DNA from 3 places in the Mucilaginibacter robiniae genome. Region 1 is predicted to be linked to each of the others. Evidence: riboswitches for the same ligand, from Rfam matches in the RefSeq annotation. Region 1 holds a riboswitch; each other region holds the start of a gene.
What was found. A riboswitch is a leader RNA that binds a small molecule or an ion and turns the genes downstream of it on or off. The one in region 1 is predicted to bind S-adenosylmethionine.

Region 1 (7,961 bases):
ATATCCTATATCAATGGCGGGCAACCTTGCGAAAGTACAGGGCTGGTCATCTTCAAGGCTTCCGGCAAACGTAAGTACTGGCGCCTACAGTCTATGTTAAACTGCGATGGTGAATCTACAGACTATATAGACATCTTCTTTTAAGCCATCTACTCAAATTACCAGATTCCACCATTAAGGCGATACAGGTTTGCTAGTCGGTAACCCATGCCGGCACGGCATACCTGTTGTCTTACCTGTTTTCCATTTACCATTCTTACGAGTTATTATTTGAAATTGGAGCTGCTATTTTGTTATTAGGTAGCATGCTAGATTATCTGGCCTCCAAAATGAAATAAACTCTCGATATCAAGAAAGCGGGATACAATGAGTATAGCAACTTTTCGCTTCTTTAAGATGCCCCAAATATGGTATAGTAATTAGAAAGACGATACTTGCAAGCCGGTTATTCTAATAACTTGCCAAATTACATTCTTAATATACTACTTCACTTCCGAATACCAACTAAAGGATTGAACATTTCCCAAAACGCCCCTTACTTGATAAAGTACTTAGAAAGTGAGGCCTTTACTTTAATAATTGATTTACGGCTAATTACTCCTATTTAGGCAATTATTGCAGTAATTGCATTTTGCTGGACTATCAGGCGAGTATTTATACCATTCTATCTACTATCGTTTATTTTAGGTAAGCGTTCCTGTGGGTACTGGCAATGTTCAATCATATATCGACGCCAATGTGTTTGGACGTTTGTTTCTTAGAAACTACAACATAACTACCAAAAGCTGCTATGGCTAAAACAGGAATGATCCAGAAGCTATATTCAGCTGCATTCGTCACCATACTGCTGATGATATTAGGTTCACCACTGATACGCTCTGTCATCCAGGCTAGGGCTGCGATAGCGGCCACTACAGATCCAATGATGCGTAAACCTGCATAGGCATTGTTTCTACTTAGTATGATTAACCAAGGTATGATAATAGCAATGATTAAAATTTGCATTAATTCAATACCTAAGTTAAAACCTAAGATACTGAGCATCATGCGCAGTCCATCCAGGTTCAGATTAATCAGCGATTCAGCAAAAGCCATACCGTGAATTAGCCCAAAGCCTCCTGCAATATAAAGCTCTTTGCCCGGAAAGATTGGTTTTAAGGCATGAACAGCGGAAACCAGTATGCTTAATGCAATCAAAACTTCAATGATTTGGCCCGGAAAATGCACGACACCTAAAGCACCGATGATGAGGGTAACAGAATGCCCAATGGTAAAGGCTGTAACAATTTTCAAAATGTTGGTTAAACTCCTTTTTGTACCGCCAAAGCCGTTCCAGCGCCTATTTTTAACCGTTAAAGTCGCTGGCAATAAAAGTGTCAAAAGAAAAAGCAGGTGGTCTGTTCCTTCCTTGATATGGTTCATGCCCAAGCTCACCATATTGGTAAACCCAGTCCAAAGCGCACCTTCCTGCACATTGATTTCTACAGGATAAAGTTTGTTATCCACCGTGTTCATGCGAATAGCTGCTACTTGGTAAGGGTGTCCTGCCGTTTGCGCATTATCCCAGTCCTGCCTTACTGAAACCAGCGCAAAATGAGTGACCACCTGATGGATGATGACATCATAGTTCAGCATGAAGTGACGAGGTGTCTCGTTCTCCGGCGGCAGCAGCATAAGCTGAACCGTCAGTTCATTGTAAGGGCCGCTCATACTTTGCTGTACAGGTTGTACCTGCATGCTGCTAATTTGTATTGTCCACTTCTTTCCATCCATACTTGCCGGATGCATATGTTGGAGTAAATAGGTATTCAGTTGCGGTCCTAAACGTTGCACTAGTCCTTCAGAATGCCGGTTAACATCGTGGCCAAAAGCCAACTCTAATTCATTTAAAGGCAATTGCAATTCGGCTTTGACGCTATGACCGCCAATATCCAACAACAGCACCGAGTTTGGCATAGGATGGGCTAAGCCTTGAAGAAAACCTAACACTACCATTAAAATGGTCAAGGAAAACAGCCGCCCTAAACGGAAGGGACGGCTGTTATCAAATTTATAAAATTTATGAAACACTGTTTTCAGCTTTAAAACGTGAAGTTATTGCCGTAGTCACGGGTATGATCGCGCCATACTGTATGGTAATGGATTTGGCTTGAATACACCACGCCACTCTGACAAACAAACTCAATCCACACACTTGGCCCGTCAATACGAACATAGTCAGTATTAGTAGTCAGGAAAGTAGTGGCTGAGCCTGCGGTTGCGCTACTATTACTGCCATAAGCAATATAGGTACTGCTCAGCTCTCCCTGATATGTAGCTAGAATAGAAGCTGCCGTAGTAGCATCCAAATCATCCGTCCACTCTTTAATGGCAGCTAATACATAAGCCTGTTGTGAAGAACTTAAGGTACTTACGGCAACACCAACTTTGGTAGAAGGGAATTTGCCATCAGTATTGGGTCCTAATACCACATCGCTGAAAGTTGTACTTTGCTTAGCGCTGGCCAGTTGTGTAGAACTTAAGGAACCCAACATATTCTGCATGGCGGTATGCTTATCATCCAGCGGTGCATAAGTAGAGCCATTAGAGGTCCAGGATTTCGGTTCCACACCGATAAAATAAGGCGTTGGGCCAGTTTCAGCTCCATTTGAAAAAGTACGATTAATCGCTAAGTGGTGACCGCCAAATTGCAGCTGCCAGGTACCGGTTGCGCTTGGCGTGCCCACGAATGCAATAAAATAGTTGCCAGAACTATAAGTCGTACCACCGGCAGTCGCTTTCAGCACGTCATCCGCCGCAATGATCTGCGTAGCTTCACTGTAACCCTGATTCGCATCTGTGCCAGATGCCGCAGCAACGATAGCCATAGCCGCAGCAAGCTGTGTAGAAGTAAGTGAGCTTAGTTCCAAACCTTCACGGCATTGTGAACCGCAAGGCAGGTTAGACCACTTAATCGCATTAGCGCTAGTGTAACTGAATTGTACGCCAGCCAACTGTGTAGTGGTCAGTGTGGCCTCAAACGTTTGAACGGCACATAGCACCTTTGCAGCTACAGTGTTGGATGTGCTGCATCCTGTTGTGGATGTTGCCGCACTTACCGTCATGGCAAAGCTGCAAGTCTGACCGCCAAAAGTGATTGCAAACGTTGCCGTTCCTGTTCCGGATGGCGTCCCTGCAATCGTGTAAGTTAAATTACCCGCACCACTGGCTAAGGTACCTGCTTGCAGCGTAGCTGTTAAGCCAGTCACGCCGGTAGAAGATATAGCTGCGCCTGCACTGTAGGTAGCACCATTACCCCCGGTATAAGGCACGGTAGCCGTACCTGTAAAGGCGGTTGAAGCATAAGCCGTTCCTGAAAATGCAGTACTGGAACAGGTCAGCGCCGTAATCGTGGCTGAACTGCTGGAACTGGTTGTGGTTTTATCCTTTTTACAGGATTGAAAAATAAGCACTGCGCAAGTCAGCACAACGCTTAGGAAGGTAAAAATCTGTTTTCTCATATCAATTAGCTTATCGAATGTTTTATCGTATCAACTACGTAAATATGAGTAACAGTATTTTTACAAGCATCGATGTGTCGATAAACAAGCCTATATAGCCGACGATCAGAAATTATTGCATTTTCAGTTACCTGTGGCATTTAGGAGGATTGAATCTTAGCAAGATTACTAGTACGCTTCAATTCAAAAAATTCTTTCAAGAGTATGGTTAACGGCTCTATAAATCCGCCATCTAGCCCTATTAAACACTGAACCAAGTACTTTAAAGTTAAACAAACGTTCCTTTGACAGTTTGAATCAAATGTTCAAGCTTTAACCTTTACTTGGTTATGAGATTCATCGCTAGTTTTTACACAGTTCGTGTTGGCTACCGTGATACGTTTAAAACAGCTAAATAATGGGGTAGAATATATAATTACCTTTAATCTACCTTCCATTGTACAATCGTATTTTCTCTGTTCTTGCGAGTAATTTTTGACATAGCTGACGTTCTAGATACAATGTTAGGTAGATTACAATAGAGGCGTGAGGACGGATTCGAACCGTCGTAAAAGGTTTTGCAGACCCCTGCCTAGCCACTCGGCCACTCCGCCAGCAAAGTATTTTTATTCAGAAGATGCAACGGTTTTAGCAGTTAAGCCATCAACTACCTTAACCATCTGATTAAACTCATTAACATCATACAAGCGTGTCATGAAAACTATTTTTCCGGTTTGATCAATCACTACGTTGCGGGTAACACCACTCTTTTTATCAGCAAACCGTCCAAAAATATCAGCTCCCGGATCCAGCGCTAAAGGATAAGTAATCTGCATATCCTGATGAAATTTCTGCACCTTTTCCAACGGTTCATCACGATCAACGCCAATCAACACTACATTTTTATTTTGATAAGCTTTCCAAATGTCACTTTCTAGATGCGGCATTTCTTTACGGCAAACACTGCACCAACTGGCGGTAAACTGTAGTACCACTACTTTTCCTCTTAATTGCTTAAGTGATGTTTTTTCACCATTCGTGAGTACCAGTTCAAAATCATTTGGTGCTTGATCACCTACTTTGACTACATACCCGCGTTCGTCGTTCTGCGTAATAGCTGGTGTATTTTGCGCTCTGCTAATTGAGGTTAGTGTAAGCACAAATAATAATGTATAAATCTGTTTTAAGTTATTCATTGTAATCGTGATTTGTTAGTTTTAGAATTTGGCTGTTTATTACGTTCAATTAAGCAGCTACAAGTGTATAAATGTGAGTTAATACATCGATAACCTGGTCGATCTCTGCTTTTGTATTGAGTTTGCTGAAAGAAAAGCGAATGTTCTCCCGGGTAATATCAGCATTCAATGCACTTAATACATGGGAAACTGAACCGCTTGAACAAGCACTACCGCCAGATACAGAAACCTGTTCTTGATCTAAACATCGCAACAAACCACGAACGCCATATAGTGCAGGGAAGCTTACATTCAGTACCGTGTACAAGCTTTTAACACTTTCTGCCGAGTTACCGTTAAATTTTACATCAGGTATGGCATCAACTAAGCGGTCAATCAGATGATATTTTAATTCTTGAATATATTGTTGATGTTCATCCAGATGTGCATAAGCCAGTTGTAAAGCTTTAGTTAAGCCGACAATACCATGAATATTTTCAGTACCGGCACGCAAGCTACCTTCCTGCCCTCCTCCATGAATAAGCTGACTTAACCGGGTACCCTTTCGGCAATACAAGAAACCTACACCTTTCGGCCCATGAAACTTATGTGCAGAAGCAGCCAGAAAGTGAATTTTTAACTTTTGTAAATCATGCTGGTAATGCCCTATAGTTTGTACCGTGTCGGTATGGAATAAGGCTCCATGCTTGTGGCATAACTCACCAATGTATTCAATATCATTCAGGTTGCCAATCTCATTATTAGCATGCATTACTGATACTAAACTATTGCGATGTTGTTGTAATAAGCTTTCTAAATGATCGAGGTTTAACTCGCCCTGGCTATTATACGATATGAATTTCACAGTAATAACACCTTTGCTTTCCAACGATTTCAATGTATGCAGCACAGCATGATGCTCAAAGCGGGTAGTAATAACATGTTGAACCTGATGGGCATGTACAGCCGACATGATAGCTGTATTATCGGCTTCAGTACCACCCGATGTAAAGATGATTTCTTCAGGTAACGCGTTGATCAGCCCGGCAATAGTTGCCCTGCAAGCTTCAATGGCCTGCCGCGCTTCCCTACCCTGCTCATGTTGCGAAGATGGGTTACCAAAGTGATGGAGCAAATAAGGAGTCATGGCATTAAACACTTCCTGATCTAGAGGAGTTGTAGCGGCATTGTCAAGGTAAATTCTCATGGTTAAATATTAAGTTAATTGTACTTGTAATTAACTTATACCAGAAAGAACTGAGACGAACAGTCGCAGTTATGAACAAGCGGTAAAACTTGTCATCTTATCTTTCTTCTGCAATAAGCAGAAGCAGGAGTTAGCACCTTTCACCTGCCAAAGCTGGTAGAGGTTGCTAAGACTTCACAGGGCCTTTCCCTCAGTCTTTCTGGATAAGTATAAAAAGAACTTTCAATAATCAAAGGCGAATATACAATCACTTTTCATATATCCTACAAATATCATAGACTTTATAGACTTTTATTTTAAATTGAAGAGTTATTACTTTAAGCTTATTATAAATTAGCTTTGTAACTACTTTTATTATATGCTGTCCAAAAAGACCAAGTATGCTATTAAAGCGCTTATCCTTTTAGGGAAAAACGCTAACCAACCGCCTATGCAAATTGCTCAAATTGCAGAGTTGGAGCGGATACCTAAAAAGTTTTTGGAAGCTATTTTACTTGAATTACGTAAAGCAGGCTTGCTTTACAGCAAAAAGGGCGCTGGCGGTGGATATATACTGAATAAAGATCCGAAAGATATTTTTTTAGTACAGGTGCTGCGCATTACTGACGGACCAATTGCCATGGTACCTTGTGCAAGCCTGAATTTTTATCACCGTTGCGATGAGTGCCACAATGAGTCAACCTGCGGTATACGTAATGCTTTTATAGAAATCAGAGACGCTACGCTTGAAATTCTCTCCCGCACCAGCATTGCTGACTTGATTGCCAAAGAAAATACCTTAGGTGCACCGCTAGTAAGTTAAATAGTGTTCATTTAAGATCTGCATATACCAATATGCATGTTACAGTTAAAAAGAATACTTGCTATAGAAGTTCATCCGTAAAAAAGCTTAGTCGCTATACTAGCGCTTGTTAACAGACTATTTTGTACTCTTTTGAGGGTATACTTTACTGTATATGGTATTATTGCGGCAATATCATATAATAATTAGCCAAAATGTGCAAGTTTCCTCAACACCATTCTTTTAATTTTGCTTATAGCAATTAAACCTGAGTAAAACAACAGCTACTTTTATTTCAAACTATCGGTTGTTAATCAGCATTTTACCTGATTACCATACCGCGGTTTTGTGCATTGGATAACTTTTAGTAAAACATTAAATTTCTACGATATATGAAATCAATCAAGACGTTAGGGCAGTTCATCATTGAAAAGCAGGCCGATCATCCGTATGCCAAAGGTGAGCTCTCGCGTTTGCTGCGTGACATCGGCATTGCCGCCAAGATCGTCAACCGCGAAGTGAATAAAGCAGGTCTGGCTAACATCCTGGGTGATGCCGGCTCCGTGAACATCCAGGGCGAAGGACAGAAGATGCTCGACATCTATGCCAATGAACAGTTCATCTCGGCCCTGACCTCCGGTGGCGAGTGCTGCATCGTAGTGAGCGAAGAGAACGAAGACTGCGTGTACATTGACAACGAAGTCTCACAAGATGCCAAGTACATCGTAGCCATTGATCCACTGGATGGCTCTTCTAACATCGACGTTAACGTTTCAGTAGGTACCATCTTTTCCATTTACCGCAGAAAGTCTACCGAAGGCAGAGCAACGTTAGAGGACGTGTTGCAGCGCGGCACCGATCAGATCGCAGCAGGTTACATCATCTACGGCTCTTCCACTATGCTGGTCTATACCACCGGCAAAGGGGTAAACGGCTTTACCCTAGACCCTTCTATTGGCGAGTTCTGCCTGTCGCACCCTCACATGCAAATGCCTAAAGAAGGCAATATTTACTCTATCAATGAAGGTTACTACGCGCATTTTCCGGATGGCGTCAAAAAGTACATCAAGTACTGCCAGGTAGAGGATGCCAAAACGCACCGCCCCTACACCTCACGTTACACCGGCTCGATGGTAGCCGACCTGCACCGCAGCTTGGTGAAAGGCGGCATTTACATGTACCCGATGACCGCACATGCACCTTTGGGTAAGCTGCGCCTGGTATATGAATGTAACCCGATGGCCTTTTTAGTAGAGCAAGCCGGTGGCAAAGCCTCGAACGGTTATGAGCGCATCTTGGAGCTGGAGGTCAAAGAGCCG
Region 2 (7,961 bases), 1.3 Mb from region 1:
TGTGATTCAATGCCGATACCATCAAAGCTACCTTGCAGCTTTTCAGTTAATGATTGGGCCTGTTGCTGGCGCAGGTAGGTAGAATGCGGATCGAGTTTTTGCAGCAAGTTATTGATGGTTACGCCTTCTACACTGTCGGCATCAATGGTGTCTACATATTTTTTGCGAACCAGTTGCATTACACGATCAAGTTTGTGAGTGCCAGGTGCGGGTAAATCAGCATCTTCAACGTCTGAATGACGGTTGCCGATAAGCAAACCAATAGCCATACCGGCAAGTAATAAAATCACTGAACGGAAGATGATGGTAGCGGTTTGTTTCATAGCAACTGGCAACAAAAATAAGCATTGAATGGTTACCCTTTACTTGATGTTGACGGATTTTTAACGAATTTTGCTACACATTTGTAATAATAAAAATGGACAATACCACCGAAAAAGAATCACACTATAGTCACCTGGAAACGCTGCCGGTATCTGCGCTTTTACAGCACATGAACCAGGAAGATAGAACCGTTCCGGATGCGGTAGAAAAGGCCCTGCCACAACTGGAAAAGCTGGTAACAGCCGCAGTAGAAAAAATGAAAGCTGGCGGCCGCTTGTTTTACATTGGTGCCGGTACCAGCGGCCGGTTAGGTGTGGTAGATGCTTCGGAGTGCCCGCCCACCTTTGGTGTACCCTTTGACTGGGTAGTAGGTATTATAGCTGGTGGTGACAGTGCCATCCGAAAAGCGGTTGAGTTTGCCGAAGATGATGCTGAACAAGCCTGGAAAGATTTATTAGCTTATAATATTACGGATAAAGATGTGCTGGTAGGTATTGCAGCATCAGGCCGTACACCTTATGTAATTGGCGGTTTAAAGACGGCTCAGCAGCACGGATTGGTAACGGGATGCATTGTTTGCAATGCGGGCAGCCTTGTAGCCGCCGAGGCACAATACCCGGTTGAAGTAGTTACCGGGCCAGAGTTTGTAACAGGTTCAACCCGCTTGAAAGCTGGCACCGCGCAAAAGCTGGTTTTAAACATGCTGAGCACTGCGGTAATGATACAACTGGGTCGTGTAAAGGGTAATAAAATGGTGGATATGCAGTTAACTAACCATAAGCTGGTTGATCGCGGTACGCGCATGATTATGCAGGAAACCGGCCTGAATGAACAAACGGCCGCCAACCTATTGCAACAACATGGCAGCGTGCGCAAGGCGGTAGAAGCTTATCAGCAAAGTAAGTAATGTGCCAACCGTAAAAACTGTGTATGTGCATATTATAAAGAGAAGATTGAATTGAAGAAAAAGTATTAAATTAGATAGGCGATGTACTAATAGGCAGCATATACAGGCGCTGCATAAAAGAACATCTGCCTTTCGCACCATAATAAAAATGCACGAGATAGAACCATACTACAGGTGGAGAGATGATTATGTAGCGGCTGAGGATGAGCATTCACCTTTTTATGCTACAGAGTATAATGAGTTTGAGTATGATAAGCAGGTGTACAATTATTTGCTGCACCCGCAGTGGGATTCGTTCGGGTCCAACACGTTGTACATGAAAGTGTTGTTTGCCGACTATGATCGGGGCTACGTTATTATTGAATTTATTGGCGAATGGAACGATGCCATTAACAATGATATTATGCTGATGAAGCGTGAAATTATGGAGCTGATGATAGATGAAGGCATCAACAAATTTGTGCTGATTGGTGAAAATGTACTGAATTTTCATTCATCCGATGATTGTTACTACGAAGAGTGGTTTCAGGAGGTGGAAGACGGCTGGATTGCCGGTGTGAACTTTAGGGAGCATGTAATACGCGAATTTAAGCAAAACAACATTGACTACTACATCAACTTTGGCGGCGGACTGGATGATTTCAGCTGGCGCACCTTAAAACCGTTGCAAGTTTTTGAACGGGTAGAAGAACAATTAATGCGTAGGCTTACTTAAACTTTACAGCCTTTTAACTGTCTAATAATTGTATAAAAACTTTATACCTTTACGCTAATTAATTTAGAAATGGAAACCAGAAAATTTGATTACGAATACAAAGACGTTATCCAGTTGAACAACGAAGTGGGTACCTCCCGCAAGTTCATGGCTAACGTATTTATGTGGATGTTTGCAGGGTTAGCTATATCAGCCGTAGTAGCTTATCTGTTCACTACTCCACAGTTCCTTACTTTGCTTATTGACCCTGTAACTTTTCACAGCACAGGCTTAGGCACTGTAATTATGTTTGCGCCTTTCATCTTTGTGATGATTATGTCGTTTGGCTTAAACCGTATTTCGCAGCCGGTGCTGGCTGTACTGTTTATTGCTTTTTCGGCATTAATGGGTGCTAGTTTAAGCTTTATACTGCTGGCCTATACAGCGGCATCAGTAGTAGGCGTTTTTATTACTGCATCTGTAGTGTTTGGTATTATGGCAGTAGCCGGTTACACCACTAACCAGGATCTTACCAAGTTCGGTTCTTTAATGATAATGGGGCTTTTTGCATTAATTATCGCTTCCGTACTTAATATGTTCTTCCCTGGCCTGCATTTGGATAAAGCAATTACTTACATTGGTGTAATTGTGTTTGTAGGCTTAACCGCTTATGATGTACAACGCATTAAGTTAATGGGCCAAAGCATGCAATACCAAGATACGCCTGCTGGCAAACTGGCTATTATAGGTGCTTTAACCTTGTATTTAGATTTTATTAACCTGTTTTTATATCTGCTGCGTTTGTTTGGCAGAAGAAAATAATACACGTATAATATCTTTTCAAAGCTCCTTGAATGAACCTTCAAGGGGCTTTTTTATTAAAGCAGATACTTGATTATTAAGCTTATCTCTAGTTATAAATTAGGACTATTTACAAGCTATTAACTGATTTCAAAACGGCTTGCATTTACAACTTTTGGGAGAGTTTTGCAATGACAGACGTTATTTCAATACCTGTTTCTCATCAATAGAGCGCGGTTATCCTCCAGATACATTTGACCCATCATTCAACATTAAATGTATCATGAAAACCTTAAAATTATCTTTGCTATGCCTGTTTCTGCTAGCCGGACTTACCTGCTTTTCACAACACAAAAATGAATTAGATATACGCCTGCGCGCCATTGGCATTATACCCCAAGAGAGCGCTACCATTGGTGTAATAGGTGGTGGTATCAACCTGAGTAATTCGTATGTTCCCGAACTGGATTTTACTTACTTTTTCGCCAACAACTTTTCAGCCGAATTAATATTAGGAACGGCAAGGCATAAAGTAAGCACCCGTGCATCAGATTTATCAGCTATTGATGCCGGTACTGCCGATGTTAATTTGGGTAAGGTATGGTTGTTGCCACCTACCCTTACGCTGCAATATCACTTACCTACCGGTACAATTTTTAAACCTTATGCTGGTGCTGGTATTAATTACACCTTCTTTTACAATGCCGATAAAGGCCCGGTGGTGCAAAATATTGATTATAAAAATAAAGCGGCCTTTGCTGCCCAACTGGGCTTTGATGTAGATATCAGCAAAAAAGTGTTTTTGAATGTTGATGTAAAGAAGCTGTTCCTGTCAACCAACGTTACTGTTGATGCCTCAAACCTTACTCCCGCCGGTAACCAGGCGCTGGCTCCGGTACTGCAAAATATAAATGCCGATGTTAAAATAAGGCCGTGGGTAATCGGCATTGGTATCGGTCATCGTTTTTAAAGCTTGTTTTGCCTCGTGTTTTTAGTTTTGAAGCCGTTTTAACATAGTTAAAGCGGCTTTTTGCATATAAGCTTACAGCAGTAATTATTTACGTCTTAATTACACACACACTAACTTGGCACTTGCAATTAACGGCTTTATTATGCAATTTTGTACTGCTTATAGAGAAAGATGGAGGGACTGGACCCTGCGAAATCTTAGCAACCTGTGCTTACAAGGTGCTACATTCTACTCGGCATTTTAAACAGATGCCGGACAGATAAGCAAAAGTCAAAATCCAATTAAAACCGACTTTTCGAAATAAGCAAGATTAGTATCAAGTAATAAGTATCAAGTATTATGGTTGAATGTCATGATACAGGATAGTTAGCACCTGACAGTATTAGAATAAGATGTCTGGATACTTGATACTTACTACTTGATACTAGAACATGAACATCAGAGAAGAATTACAAAAACGCATATTGGTAATTGATGGCGCTATGGGTACCATGATACAGCGCTATCAATTGACAGAGGAGGATTTTCGCGGCGAGCGTTTTAAAAATCATCTTTCTGACTTAAAAGGAAACAATGACCTGCTGAATATTACCCGGCCTGATGTAATTAAAGCTATTCATGCCGAGTATTTGGAGGCCGGTGCTGATATTATCGAAACCAATACCTTCAGTACGCAACGTATCAGTTTAGCTGACTACCACATGGAAGAGCTGGACTACGAGTTAAGCTATGAAGGTGCACGCCTGGCTCGTGAAGTAGTCGATGAATACAACCAAAAAACGCCGGATAAGCCCCGCTTTGTGGCTGGCGCGGTAGGCCCTACTAACCGTACGGCCTCCATATCGCCCGATGTAAATGATCCGGGTTATCGGGCAGTTACGTTTGATGATTTGGCTGAAGCTTATTACGAACAGGTACGCGGCTTAGTGGATGGTGGTTCGGATGTACTATTGGTAGAAACCATTTTTGATACCCTGAACGCCAAAGCTGCTTTATTTGCCATTCAGCGTTATGCAACCGAGTCAGGCAAGCACTTGCCAATCATGATATCCGGTACTATTACAGATGCTTCAGGACGTACCTTATCAGGGCAAACCGTAGAAGCATTTTGGAATTCTATTCGTCATGCCAATTTACTATCGGTAGGTTTAAACTGTGCGTTAGGTGCCCGTGAAATGCGCCCGTACCTGGAAGAATTATCAGAAAAAGCAGATGTTTTTATATCGGCCTACCCCAACGCTGGTTTACCTAACGAGTTTGGTGCTTATGATGAAACGCCGCACGAAACGGCTCATCAGGTAGATGATTTTATTAAAGCGGGTCTGGTAAATATAGTAGGTGGTTGTTGTGGCACCACGCCCGATCATATTCGCTGCATTGGCGAAAAGGCAGCCCAGCATTCGCCGCGTAAAAAGCCTGAAGTAGCGCCTAATATGCGCCTCAGCGGACTGGAAGCAGTTACCATCACTCCCGAAACCAACTTTGTAAACGTGGGTGAGCGTACCAACATTACCGGTTCGCCTAAATTTTCTAAATTAATTCTGGCCGAAAATTATGAAGAAGCTTTAACCGTTGCCCGACAGCAGGTAGAAGGCGGCGCTCAGGTTATCGATATCAACATGGATGAGGGTATGATTGATTCGGAAGCCGTCATGGTTAAATTCCTGAACTTGGTCGCTTCCGAACCGGATATTGCCAAGCTGCCCATCATGGTCGATTCATCCAAGTGGAATGTAATTGAAGCGGGCTTAAAATGCTTGCAGGGTAAAGGTATTGTAAACTCTATATCGCTGAAAGAAGGCGAAGACAAGTTTAGAGATTATGCCCGTAAAATAATGAGCTATGGCGCAGCAGCTGTAGTTATGGCTTTTGATGAACAAGGACAAGCCGACAGCTACGAACGCCGTATAGAAATCTGCAAGCGCTCATACGATATACTGGTTAATGAACTGGGCTTTCCACCACAGGATATTATTTTCGACCCTAACATTCTGACCGTTGCTACCGGTTTGGAAGAACATAACAACTACGCAGTTGATTTTATAGAAGCTACCCGCTGGATTAAACAAAACCTGCCTCATGCCAAGGTAAGTGGCGGGGTAAGTAATATATCTTTCTCGTTTCGGGGTAACAACGTAGTGCGTGAAGCTATGCACTCCGCTTTTCTGTACCATGCCATTAAAGCAGGTATGGATATGGGCATTGTGAACGCTGGTATGCTGGAGGTTTACCAAGAAGTACCTAAAGAACTGCTGGAAAAGGTAGAAGATGTTCTATTAAACCGCAGAGCAGATGCTACTGAGCGCCTGGTGGAGTTTGCTGAAACGGTAAAAGCCAAGGGCAAGGAAATCGTAAAAGATGAAGCCTGGCGCAATGAGCCAGTTGAAAAGCGTTTATCGCACGCGCTGGTAAAAGGTATTGTAGAGTACCTGGATGCCGATGTAGAAGAAGCACGCCAGAAGTATGACCGTCCGCTGGAGGTAATTGAAGGCCCATTAATGGATGGCATGAACATCGTGGGGGATTTATTCGGTTCCGGTAAAATGTTTTTGCCGCAGGTGGTAAAATCGGCCCGGGTAATGAAAAAGGCAGTGGCTTACCTTCTGCCCTTCATTGAGGCTGAAAAAGCTAAAAACGCCGGTGGCAATGAACGTAGCAATGCCGGCAAGGTGTTAATGGCCACTGTTAAAGGCGATGTGCACGATATTGGTAAAAACATTGTAGGCGTAGTATTGGCCTGCAACAATTTCGAAATTGTCGATTTAGGCGTTATGGTGCCTGCTCAGCGCATTATTGAAGAAGCTAAAAAACAACAGGTAGATATCATTGGTTTGAGTGGATTAATTACGCCATCGCTGGATGAAATGGTGCACTTTGCCAAAGAAATGGAACGTGAAGGCTTTACTATTCCGCTCATTGTGGGTGGGGCTACTACTTCGCGCATACATGCTGCTGTTAAAATTGCGCCTAACTATTCGGGTCCGGCTATTCATGTGCTGGATGCTTCACGTAGTGTAACGGTATGCAGCACTTTAATGAATAAAGATAATCGTGATGGTTACATTCAAACCATTAAAGATGAATATGCCAAAGCCCGAGAAGCGCACTTAAATAAACGTTCCGATAAACGGTTCATCAGTTTAGATGAGGCCCGTAACCAACGCATTGAGCTGAACCTAGATGGCGCTATGCCATCTAAGCCTACCTTTACGGGTACTAAGGTTTTTGAAGCTTTCCCGTTAGCTGAGTTAGTACCTTATATTGATTGGACACCGTTTTTTCATACTTGGGAATTGCGCGGCAGTTACCCTAAAATTTTTGAAGATAAAAACGTAGGTACCGAAGCACATGAACTGTTTGATAATGCCCAAGCTTTGCTTAATCGTATTATCAAAGAAAACTTGCTACAAGCTAGTGGTGTAATCGGTTTCTGGCCGGCCAACAGTGTAGGCGATGATATCGAGTTGTACAGCGATGAAAGCCGTACCCAGTTGTTAGCTAAAATACATACGTTGCGCCAGCAGGCAGAGAAAGCGAAAGGCGAACCGTACTATGCCTTGTCGGATTTTATTGCCCCTAAAAGCAGTTGCGTACCCGACTACTTTGGTGGTTTTGCCGTAACGGCCGGCTTAGGGTGCGATGAGCTGGTGGCGCATTTTGAACAAGACCATGATGACTACAACAGCATTATGGTTAAAGCTATTGCCGACCGCCTGGCCGAAGCTTTTGCCGAAAAAATGCATGAACTGGTACGCCGTGAGTATTGGGGGTACGCTAAAAATGAAGTATTAACCAATCAGCAGTTGATTAAAGAAGAATACCAAGGCATCAGGCCGGCACCAGGCTACCCAGCTTGTCCGGAGCATACCGAGAAAGTTACCTTGTTCGATTTGCTCAAAGCTGAAGAAAATGCCCACATGCAACTCACCGAAAGCATGGCCATGCTGCCTACGGCTTCGGTAAGCGGCTTCTACTTTGCCCACCCGCAATCCCGCTATTTCGGCTTAGGTAAAATCGGCAAAGACCAGATCGAAGATTACGCCAAACGCAAAAACATGTCAGTAGAAACCGTAGAACGATGGTTGGGACCTAATTTGAACTACTAATGTATGTTGCGTGTTGCGGGTAAAAGATTAATTTAGCTCATGATATTCACAAATTTAGATGTTTGGAAAGAAGCTAGAATTTTAGTTAAGCAGGTATATGATGCTACAAAGGGCTTTCCAAAAGAAGAGGTATTTGGTTTGCAATCGCAAATTAAACGT
Region 3 (7,961 bases), 690 kb from region 1:
ACCTAATTCAGTTATATACTTTTGTTGTAGCTGATGAGGCAAAGCAGGCATACCCTTTTGTATGTGATCTACATATTCAGCTGTTAATTGTAAAGGCTGCAAATCAGGCTCTGGAAAATATCGGTAGTCGTTGGCCATCTCCTTCGTACGTAATACTGATGTTTCACCTGTATCCGCATTGAAGTTCAATGTATTTTGCTCAATATGCCCACCTGCTTCAATTACATTCACTTGGCGTACAAACTCATGTTCAATAGCACGTTGTACATTACGTATTGAGTTTAAATTTTTCACCTCACATCGGTTTCCCAAAGTAGTTTGTCCTTTTAGCCGCACCGAAATATTGGCATCGCAACGCATGCTGCCTTCTTCCATGTTGCCATCACAAATATTGAGATAGCGTAGCAAACGACGCATCTCAATCAGATACAAGCCCGCTTCTTCGGCACTATGTAAATCAGGTTCAGAAACTATTTCCAGTAAAGGTACGCCTGCACGGTTCAAATCAATCAACGAATGAGCATGATGCTGATCGTGCATGCTCTTGCCTGCATCCTCTTCCATGTGTATATGGTGAATAGCAATGTCTCTGCTTTCTCCACTACTTAATTTAACGTTAACATACCCTCCGCTACAAATCGGTAGTTGATCCTGGCTAATTTGATAGCCTTTAGGTAAATCTGCATAAAAATAATTTTTACGGGCAAAGTTGTTGTACAAATTAACATGACAATTACAGGCTAATCCCATTTTTACTGCATATTCTACTGCTCTTTTGTTCAAGAACGGCAAAGTACCAGGATGCCCTAGTGATACGGCACTTACGTACTCGTTTGGGCCTGCTCCGAAAGCAGCAGAATCTGAAGAAAAAGCTTTGCTTAAAGTAGATAGCTGGGCATGTACCTCTAAGCCTACAACAAGTTCATATTGCTCATATACAGGTGATAAATGATTTGTCATTATACTATATAAAGGCTCTGTTTGTGGTAACAGATGGTCAAATATAAAGCTATTATGCCGTTATTTAATAAAACGGAATTAACTTTGAATTTAGATACACATGGCTGACCAGGGTAAAAGTTTGCGGTGGTTGGGTAATGAAAAACAGCTAAACTAAACGTGTATATACGTGTTTAAACGTACAATTACACGAAAAAGCATATTAGAGTTACCAGTACATAAGCTGGCCTATATTTTATTTGTTTACTCATAAATACGGATACTTTAATTAAGTCCATATTTAAAAAAGCAGGTCCTGATGACTTTTTTTAAAGGCCCTTAATTTACAAGTACAGCAACGCGTACTGAACAATTGACTAGTACAGATACAGAACATTATTATTTTTCAAATCGCTAGTTATAGTATTGCTATACTTCACCTTATATGGTTGTATATTATTTTTCGGCGACTACACACCCTTATTGTACAGCCTTTATGTACTAACCGGGTTAACTATGATTATGGTTTTTCTGAACGGATTTCATGATGCAGCACATGGTGCTGATTTCAGAAATCATAAGCATAATGATTGGTACACTTATACGCTGGAATTATTTGGTAGTAATAGTTACATCTGGAAAAAACGTTACCTGTTACTGCATCACCTTATCCCAATATGCAACATTGGGACATTGATGTAAAGCAAAGTGATATTGTGCGTATTTTTTCAGAAAGCCCTCCTTTTAATTTTCACAGTTACCAACATTGGTACATGTGATTCTTGTACTTATTTTATACTTTAAACTGGCTTTTTGTACGCGACTTTAAAGATTTTTTTGGTACAAAAGACAACTACCTGATACCAATCACCAAGATTCCTAAAATTGAGTACGTAAAGCTTTTTGCAGCCAAACTGTTTAATTTAGCCTTAGTGCTTTTATTCCAATGCTGGTATTGAATCAGCACTGGTACACTGTACTGGTTGCCTTTTTAACTATGCATGTTACAGCTAGTGCATTTGGCGTGACTGCCTTATTATCTACACATGCTGATGAATATGCTGAATTTCCGTTGCCACCGGAAGATGTTAGCGTTAATATGACCTGGGCTATGTATCAGATTAGTGAGACTAAAGATTTTAGCCCCAACAGTAAAGTAGTCAATTTTCTGTTTGGTGAATTTAACCACCATGTAGCTCACCACTTGTTTCCAACGGTAGCCCATACCTACTATCCGGCAATTACACCAATAAATACGTATATGCGCAAAAGTATAATTTGCCTTATCGCAGTTATCCATTATCAAAAGCAGTAAAGTCACACTTTATGTTGTTGAAAGAAAGCGGAAGTCATGAAAGTTTATTTGTTCATGGCGAATTGTAAAATCGTTATTGAAATTTCACCTGCATTTGCCACAAGAATACTCCATTACTGTTATTAAGTCTTAAGCTTTGCAGTGGTACATCTTTGCTATTAAATCCATTACAACTTAACGCAGCACATAACACAACCATCTACATATTTAAGCAAATGTTGTTGCATATCAATGTATTACCATTTAAATAAAATAATATTTGCAAATGTAAAACATAACTATTTACATTTGCAGTAGCGAAAGCGATACCTATTTCAAATACCTCTTTAAAGGTTTTGATTTATAAAGAAGCGGCGAGAGATCAGGCTCACAGACCCGCTGGCAACCCTCCAATGTATCAGGAGAAGGTGCCAAATCCTGTCCCGATTAACAATTTACCATCGGGGAATATAAATGTGTAAAGCCATGAAACACGAATTTAATTTTACTCAGCATTACTCTACCTCATCTACGGGTGCTTACTTGTTAACCTATAACTCTTCTATTAGCTGTAAGTGCATGTGTTGTTGCTGTTGCTAAGCACACTCTAACACGTTTATTTCAGTCGCAAAACACAACGTGCTAAAACTATAGGTAAATTCTATCCTACTTTAACACCTGTACCATCACACTAGGTTTTAACAACTTTTAAATTCAATACTCATGCCTGCATCATCTTTAAAATTTGAAACATTACAGTTACACGCCGGTCAGGAAGTTGATCAAACAACTGGCTCACGTGCTGTACCCTTATATCAAACCACATCATACGTATTTAACAATGCTGAACATGGCGCCAACTTGTTTGCGCTAAAAGAATTTGGCAATATTTATACGCGTCTGATGAACCCTACTACTGATGTATTTGAAAAGCGCATTGCTGCATTAGAAGGTGGTGTAGCTGCTTTGGCTACCTCATCAGGTCAGGCAGCGCAGTTTATCGCTTTAAACAATATATTACAGGTAGGTGATAATTTTATTACATCGCCATTTCTATACGGTGGTACTTACAACCAGTTTAAAGTGGCTTTTAAACGTTTAGGTGTTGAAGTCCGCTTTGCAGCAGACGATCAGGCGGAGAGCTTTGAACCGCTTATAAATAAAAAGACCAAAGCCATTTATCTGGAAACTATAGGCAATCCTGGCTTTAACATACCCGATTTTGAAAAAATTGCAGCTTTAGCTCGTAAATATGATTTGCCAATAGTAGTTGATAATACTTTTGGGGCTGGTGGTTATTTGTTTCGCCCACTGGAGCATGGCGCACATGTAGTAGTTGAATCAGCTACGAAGTGGATTGGCGGACATGGCACCACTATTGGTGGCGTTATTATAGATGGTGGTAATTACAACTGGAGCAATGGTAAGTATCCGCAGTTTACTGAACCATCTGAAGGCTATCATGGTCTCATATTTAATGATATATTTGGTATAGGTGGTTCGTTTGGTAATATACAATACATTATTCGTGCACGTGTAGAAGGCTTACGCGATTTTGGACCATCTCAATCTCCCTTTAACTCCTTTTTACTTATACAGGGTCTAGAAACTTTGTCATTACGGGTACAGCGGCATGTAGATAATGCATTAGAGTTGGCTAGCTGGCTAGAACAGCACCCGCAGGTAGCTAAGGTAAACTATCCGGGATTGGTTTCATCACCTTATCATACTTTAGCTAAAAAGTATTTAAAAAATGGTTTCGGCGCTGTATTGTCTGTTGAACTAAAAGGCGGCAAAAATATTGCAGCACAGTTTATTGATAGTTTAAATTTAGTAAGCCACCTAGCTAATGTAGGTGATGCTAAAACATTAATTATTCAGCCTTCGGCTACCACACACCAGCAATTATCAGAGGCCGAGCAATTAACAGCAGGTGTAACACCAGCACTGTTACGCATAGCTGTGGGCATTGAGCATATTGATGATATTAGAGCTGATTTTGAACAGGCTTTTGCCAAAATTAAACAGCAGGAACCTGAATTAGCATAGTTTATTGTTTTGAAACATTTTTTAGTTTTTTTAATAGATTAATAGCTAAAAGTCTCTCTTGGTAAACAAGAGAGGCTTTGTATATTTATATGGATACACAAGTTTTCAGGCATACAGCAACTTTCGAACTGGAATTGGGTAAAGCCCTGAATGGCCTTGAAATTGGCTATCATACGTATGGCCGCTTAAACGAACAAAAAAGCAATGTGGTATGGATTTGCCACGCATTAACAGCCAATTCGGATGTTGCCGATTGGTGGAACGGCTTTGTAGGTAAAGGGTACTTGATTGATCCAGAACATTATTTTATTGTATGCGCCAATGTACTTGGTTCTCCATACGGAACCAGCAATCCACTAAGTATTAACCCTAATACATCACAACCTTATTATTTAGACTTTCCGCAATATACTATTCGTGATATAGTTAATGCTCACTATTTATTAGCAGAATATTTAGGTATTGAAAATATTGGTTTGCTAATTGGTGGCTCATTAGGAGGGCAACAAGCACTGGAATGGAGCATTATGCAGCCTGAACGCATTAAGAAATTAATATTAATTGCTACCAATGCACAGCACTCGCCATGGGGCATAGCTTTCAATGAATCGCAACGCTTAGCTATCAGTGCTGATCCTACCTTTTACCAGAACACTCCAGAAGGTGGCTGTAATGGTTTGAAAGCTGCGCGTAGCATGGCGCTACTATCATATCGTGGCTATGCTGCTTATAACAAAACGCAAGCAGAAAACGATGATGAGATTATGGATAATTATCGGGCTTCATCTTACCAAAGCTACCAAGGCGAAAAGTTGGTAAACCGCTTTAACGCTTATAGCTACTGGTACCTTACCAAAGCAATGGATTCACACCATGCAGGCCGCAACCGTAGCGGCTTAGAAAAGGCTTTAGCGTTAGTAAAATCGCAAACGCTGGTTATTGGTATTACTTCGGATATTTTATTCCCTCCAATTGAACAGCAATTTTTACATCAGCATATTGCTAACTCAGCTTACGCCGAGTTTGATTCTTTGTATGGCCATGATGGATTTTTAATTGAAACTGGCATATTAACTAAAATTATCTTCTCTTTTCTCACTTCTCAAGAGAAAGGCAAAGCCTTCTCTCTGCAAACTACTACTACATGAGTACTAAATTAAACATTGGGTTATTTGGCTTCGGCGTTGTTGGCCAAGGCTTGTACGACATTATCCGCACCAAAAACCTGAACTTAGAAATTAAAAAGATAGCCATTAAACATCCTGGCAAGCTCCGCAGTTTACCATCGGATATCTTTACTACCGATAAGAATGAAATCCTGAACAATCCGGAAATAAATACGGTAGTGGAACTTATAAACGATACCGAAGCAGCTTTCGATATTGTGTCTACTGCCTTAGCTTCTGGTAAAAACGTAGTATCAGCCAGTAAGAAAATGGTGGCTACTTACCTAGATCAGCTGATTGACTTGCAACAACAGCATGGCACTTCTTTATTGTATGAAGGTTCAGTATGCGGCAGTATTCCCATCATCCGTAACCTGGAAGAATATTATGACAATGAACTTCTACATTCGGTAAGCGGTATATTCAATGGTTCATCCAATTACATTCTTTCTAAAGTTTATCTCGAAAGTTTGGATTATGATACAGCTCTGAAACAGGCTCAGGATTTAGGCTTTGCAGAAACCGACCCAACGTTAGATGTAGGAGGATTCGATGCCAAATACAAACTGGTTATAGCTGCAGCACATGCTTACGGGATTGTTGTAAAACCTGAAGAAATATTAAATATAGGTATACAAAATGTGTCAACTCATGATTTACAACATGCGCGCGAAAAGAAATTGAAAATCAAATTGGTACCAGTTGCTAAAGAACTTGATGCTGAAAATGTTACCTTATTTGTATTACCGAAATTTGTTACCGAAAGTGAATTTTTATACAATGTGGAGTATGAATACAATGGTGTAACTGTACAAGCTGCATTTGCCGATCAGCAGTTCTTTTTTGGTAAAGGCGCTGGCGGCCACCCTACCGGTTCAGCCGTACTTTCAGATATAGCCGCGTTGCGCTATGGCTACCAATATGAATACAAAAAAGCTCTGCAAAAAAAAAGCTTGAATTTTACTAATAATGTTACGCTAAATATTTACTTGCGTTACCACGATGAACAGTTAGTAGAATTATTGAACTTTGAGCATATTTATGAGCGTTTTTATTCGGGTGATTACAAATTTATTACCGGAAAAATCAATTTGCAAAATCTGATTACTCATCAGCAACGTATATTGGATAATAAGGCTTTCATAGCCTTTGCCGACCAGCTAACGGGGGTTAGTTTAGCCACGGCAGAATAAGTGAAAATCAGATGTGTATTGGTGATGTTATCTGATTAAAACGAAAAGCTTTCAATATTTAGAAAGCTTTTCGTTTTTAACAGCTTTTAACTGTATGGCAGATTTATCTATAGTCGGTTTTCAATAATCCTGCTATATTTGTAACAAGTAGTTGACACACCCCCAATTAATGTCAAAGTTTCTGAAGCTTTTTACTAACCGCATTTTTATAACCATCTTATGGTTTAGCTTGAGCTTTTTGGCTGCTTTGAAGCAAATTTTACATCATCACATCAACAATTATCAGATTTATAAGTACACATTTATTAATCTGATTTTACATAAAAACTTATACGCTCCTCAGCCTCAAAACTTTCTAGATAGTAACCATTATGGGCCGCTATTTGCTTTATTTATAGCACCATTTACTTTATTTCCGGATGTTGTAGGCACTCTGCTTTGGGTAGTATTTAATGCCTGGGCTTTATACCAAGCTATTCTCATGTTACCGGTTACCATTCAGCAACGTACCGCTATTTTGCTGATCTGTACACATGAGTTGATGACGGCGTCGTTCAATGTGCAGTTTAACCCAACAATGGCTGCGTTAATTGTATTAAGCTTTGTTTTTATCCGCAGAAAACAAGATATATGGGCTGCACTGGCCATAGTAATTGGCACCTACATTAAACTTTATGGTATTGTTGGGTTAGCCTTTTTCTTTTTTTCACAGAATAAGTTAAAGTTGATTATGTGGCTCGTTGTGTGGGGGCTGCTTCTATTTGCATTACCTATGTTATTTTCTTCGCCAGCGTTTGTTATACAATCCTACTATGATTGGTACAATAGCCTGGTAGAGAAAAATGCACTGAATGCAACATCAACCATGCAAGATATTAGTGTGATGGGAATGATACGCCGTTTGTTCCATTATCCGCAACTATCTAATATGGTAGTTTTGTTACCTGGCATACTAGTATTTGCTTTATCTTATCTCAGAATATCTAGTTTCAATCAAACCAGTTATCAGTTACTAATTTTAACATCTACCTTAATTTTTACGGTAATTTTCAGCACCAGTTCAGAATCTCCTACTTACATCATTGCCTTTGTCGGAGTAGCTATTTGGTTTATGAACCTGGATAAACCAGTAAGTAATTGGGAAATTGCTTTATTGGTTTTTGCGTTGATTATTACCAGCATGTCACCATCTGACCTATTCCCACGGTTTATTAATAAAAATTATATAAAGCCTTACGCTTTGAAGGCATTGCCTTGTTTTATAATATGGCTTAAAATAGTATACGAAAGTTTAACCCGTAAATTTACTCACCCCCCATC

Region 2: another riboswitch for S-adenosylmethionine. It lies ahead of metH (methionine synthase); the one in region 1 lies ahead of HH214_RS16240 (cysteine desulfurase family protein).
Region 3: another riboswitch for S-adenosylmethionine. It lies ahead of HH214_RS19195 (O-acetylhomoserine aminocarboxypropyltransferase/cysteine synthase family protein); the one in region 1 lies ahead of HH214_RS16240 (cysteine desulfurase family protein).

What each region holds. Positions count from the first base shown of each region.
Region 1 is NZ_CP051682.1:3,711,119-3,719,079, reverse strand. Features, by position in the region: gene HH214_RS16265 (hypothetical protein) at 1-144, shown strand, start outside; gene HH214_RS16260 (HupE/UreJ family protein) at 721-2,070, opposite strand; gene HH214_RS16255 (DUF3500 domain-containing protein) at 2,082-3,500, opposite strand; tRNA gene HH214_RS16250 (tRNA-Cys) at 4,022-4,093, opposite strand; gene HH214_RS16245 (peroxiredoxin family protein) at 4,106-4,675, opposite strand; gene HH214_RS16240 (cysteine desulfurase family protein) at 4,725-5,861, opposite strand; SAM riboswitch class I at 5,956-6,071, opposite strand; gene HH214_RS16235 (RrF2 family transcriptional regulator) at 6,220-6,663, shown strand; gene fbp (class 1 fructose-bisphosphatase) at 7,035-7,961, shown strand, end outside.
Region 2 is NZ_CP051682.1:2,374,736-2,382,696, forward strand. Features, by position in the region: gene HH214_RS10635 (S41 family peptidase) at 1-323, opposite strand, end outside; gene murQ (N-acetylmuramic acid 6-phosphate etherase) at 419-1,231, shown strand; gene HH214_RS10645 (hypothetical protein) at 1,380-1,946, shown strand; gene HH214_RS10650 (Bax inhibitor-1/YccA family protein) at 2,016-2,747, shown strand; gene HH214_RS10655 (OmpW/AlkL family protein) at 3,010-3,696, shown strand; SAM riboswitch class I at 3,853-3,962, shown strand; gene metH (methionine synthase) at 4,128-7,802, shown strand; gene HH214_RS10665 (four helix bundle protein) at 7,842-7,961, shown strand, end outside.
Region 3 is NZ_CP051682.1:4,396,518-4,404,478, reverse strand. Features, by position in the region: gene gatB (Asp-tRNA(Asn)/Glu-tRNA(Gln) amidotransferase subunit GatB) at 1-960, opposite strand, end outside; gene HH214_RS22010 (fatty acid desaturase family protein) at 1,456-1,641, shown strand; gene HH214_RS22005 (fatty acid desaturase) at 1,886-2,254, shown strand; SAM riboswitch class I at 2,592-2,710, shown strand; gene HH214_RS19195 (O-acetylhomoserine aminocarboxypropyltransferase/cysteine synthase family protein) at 2,957-4,282, shown strand; gene HH214_RS19190 (homoserine O-acetyltransferase family protein) at 4,372-5,430, shown strand; gene HH214_RS19185 (homoserine dehydrogenase) at 5,427-6,641, shown strand; gene HH214_RS19180 (glycosyltransferase family 87 protein) at 6,811-7,961, shown strand, end outside.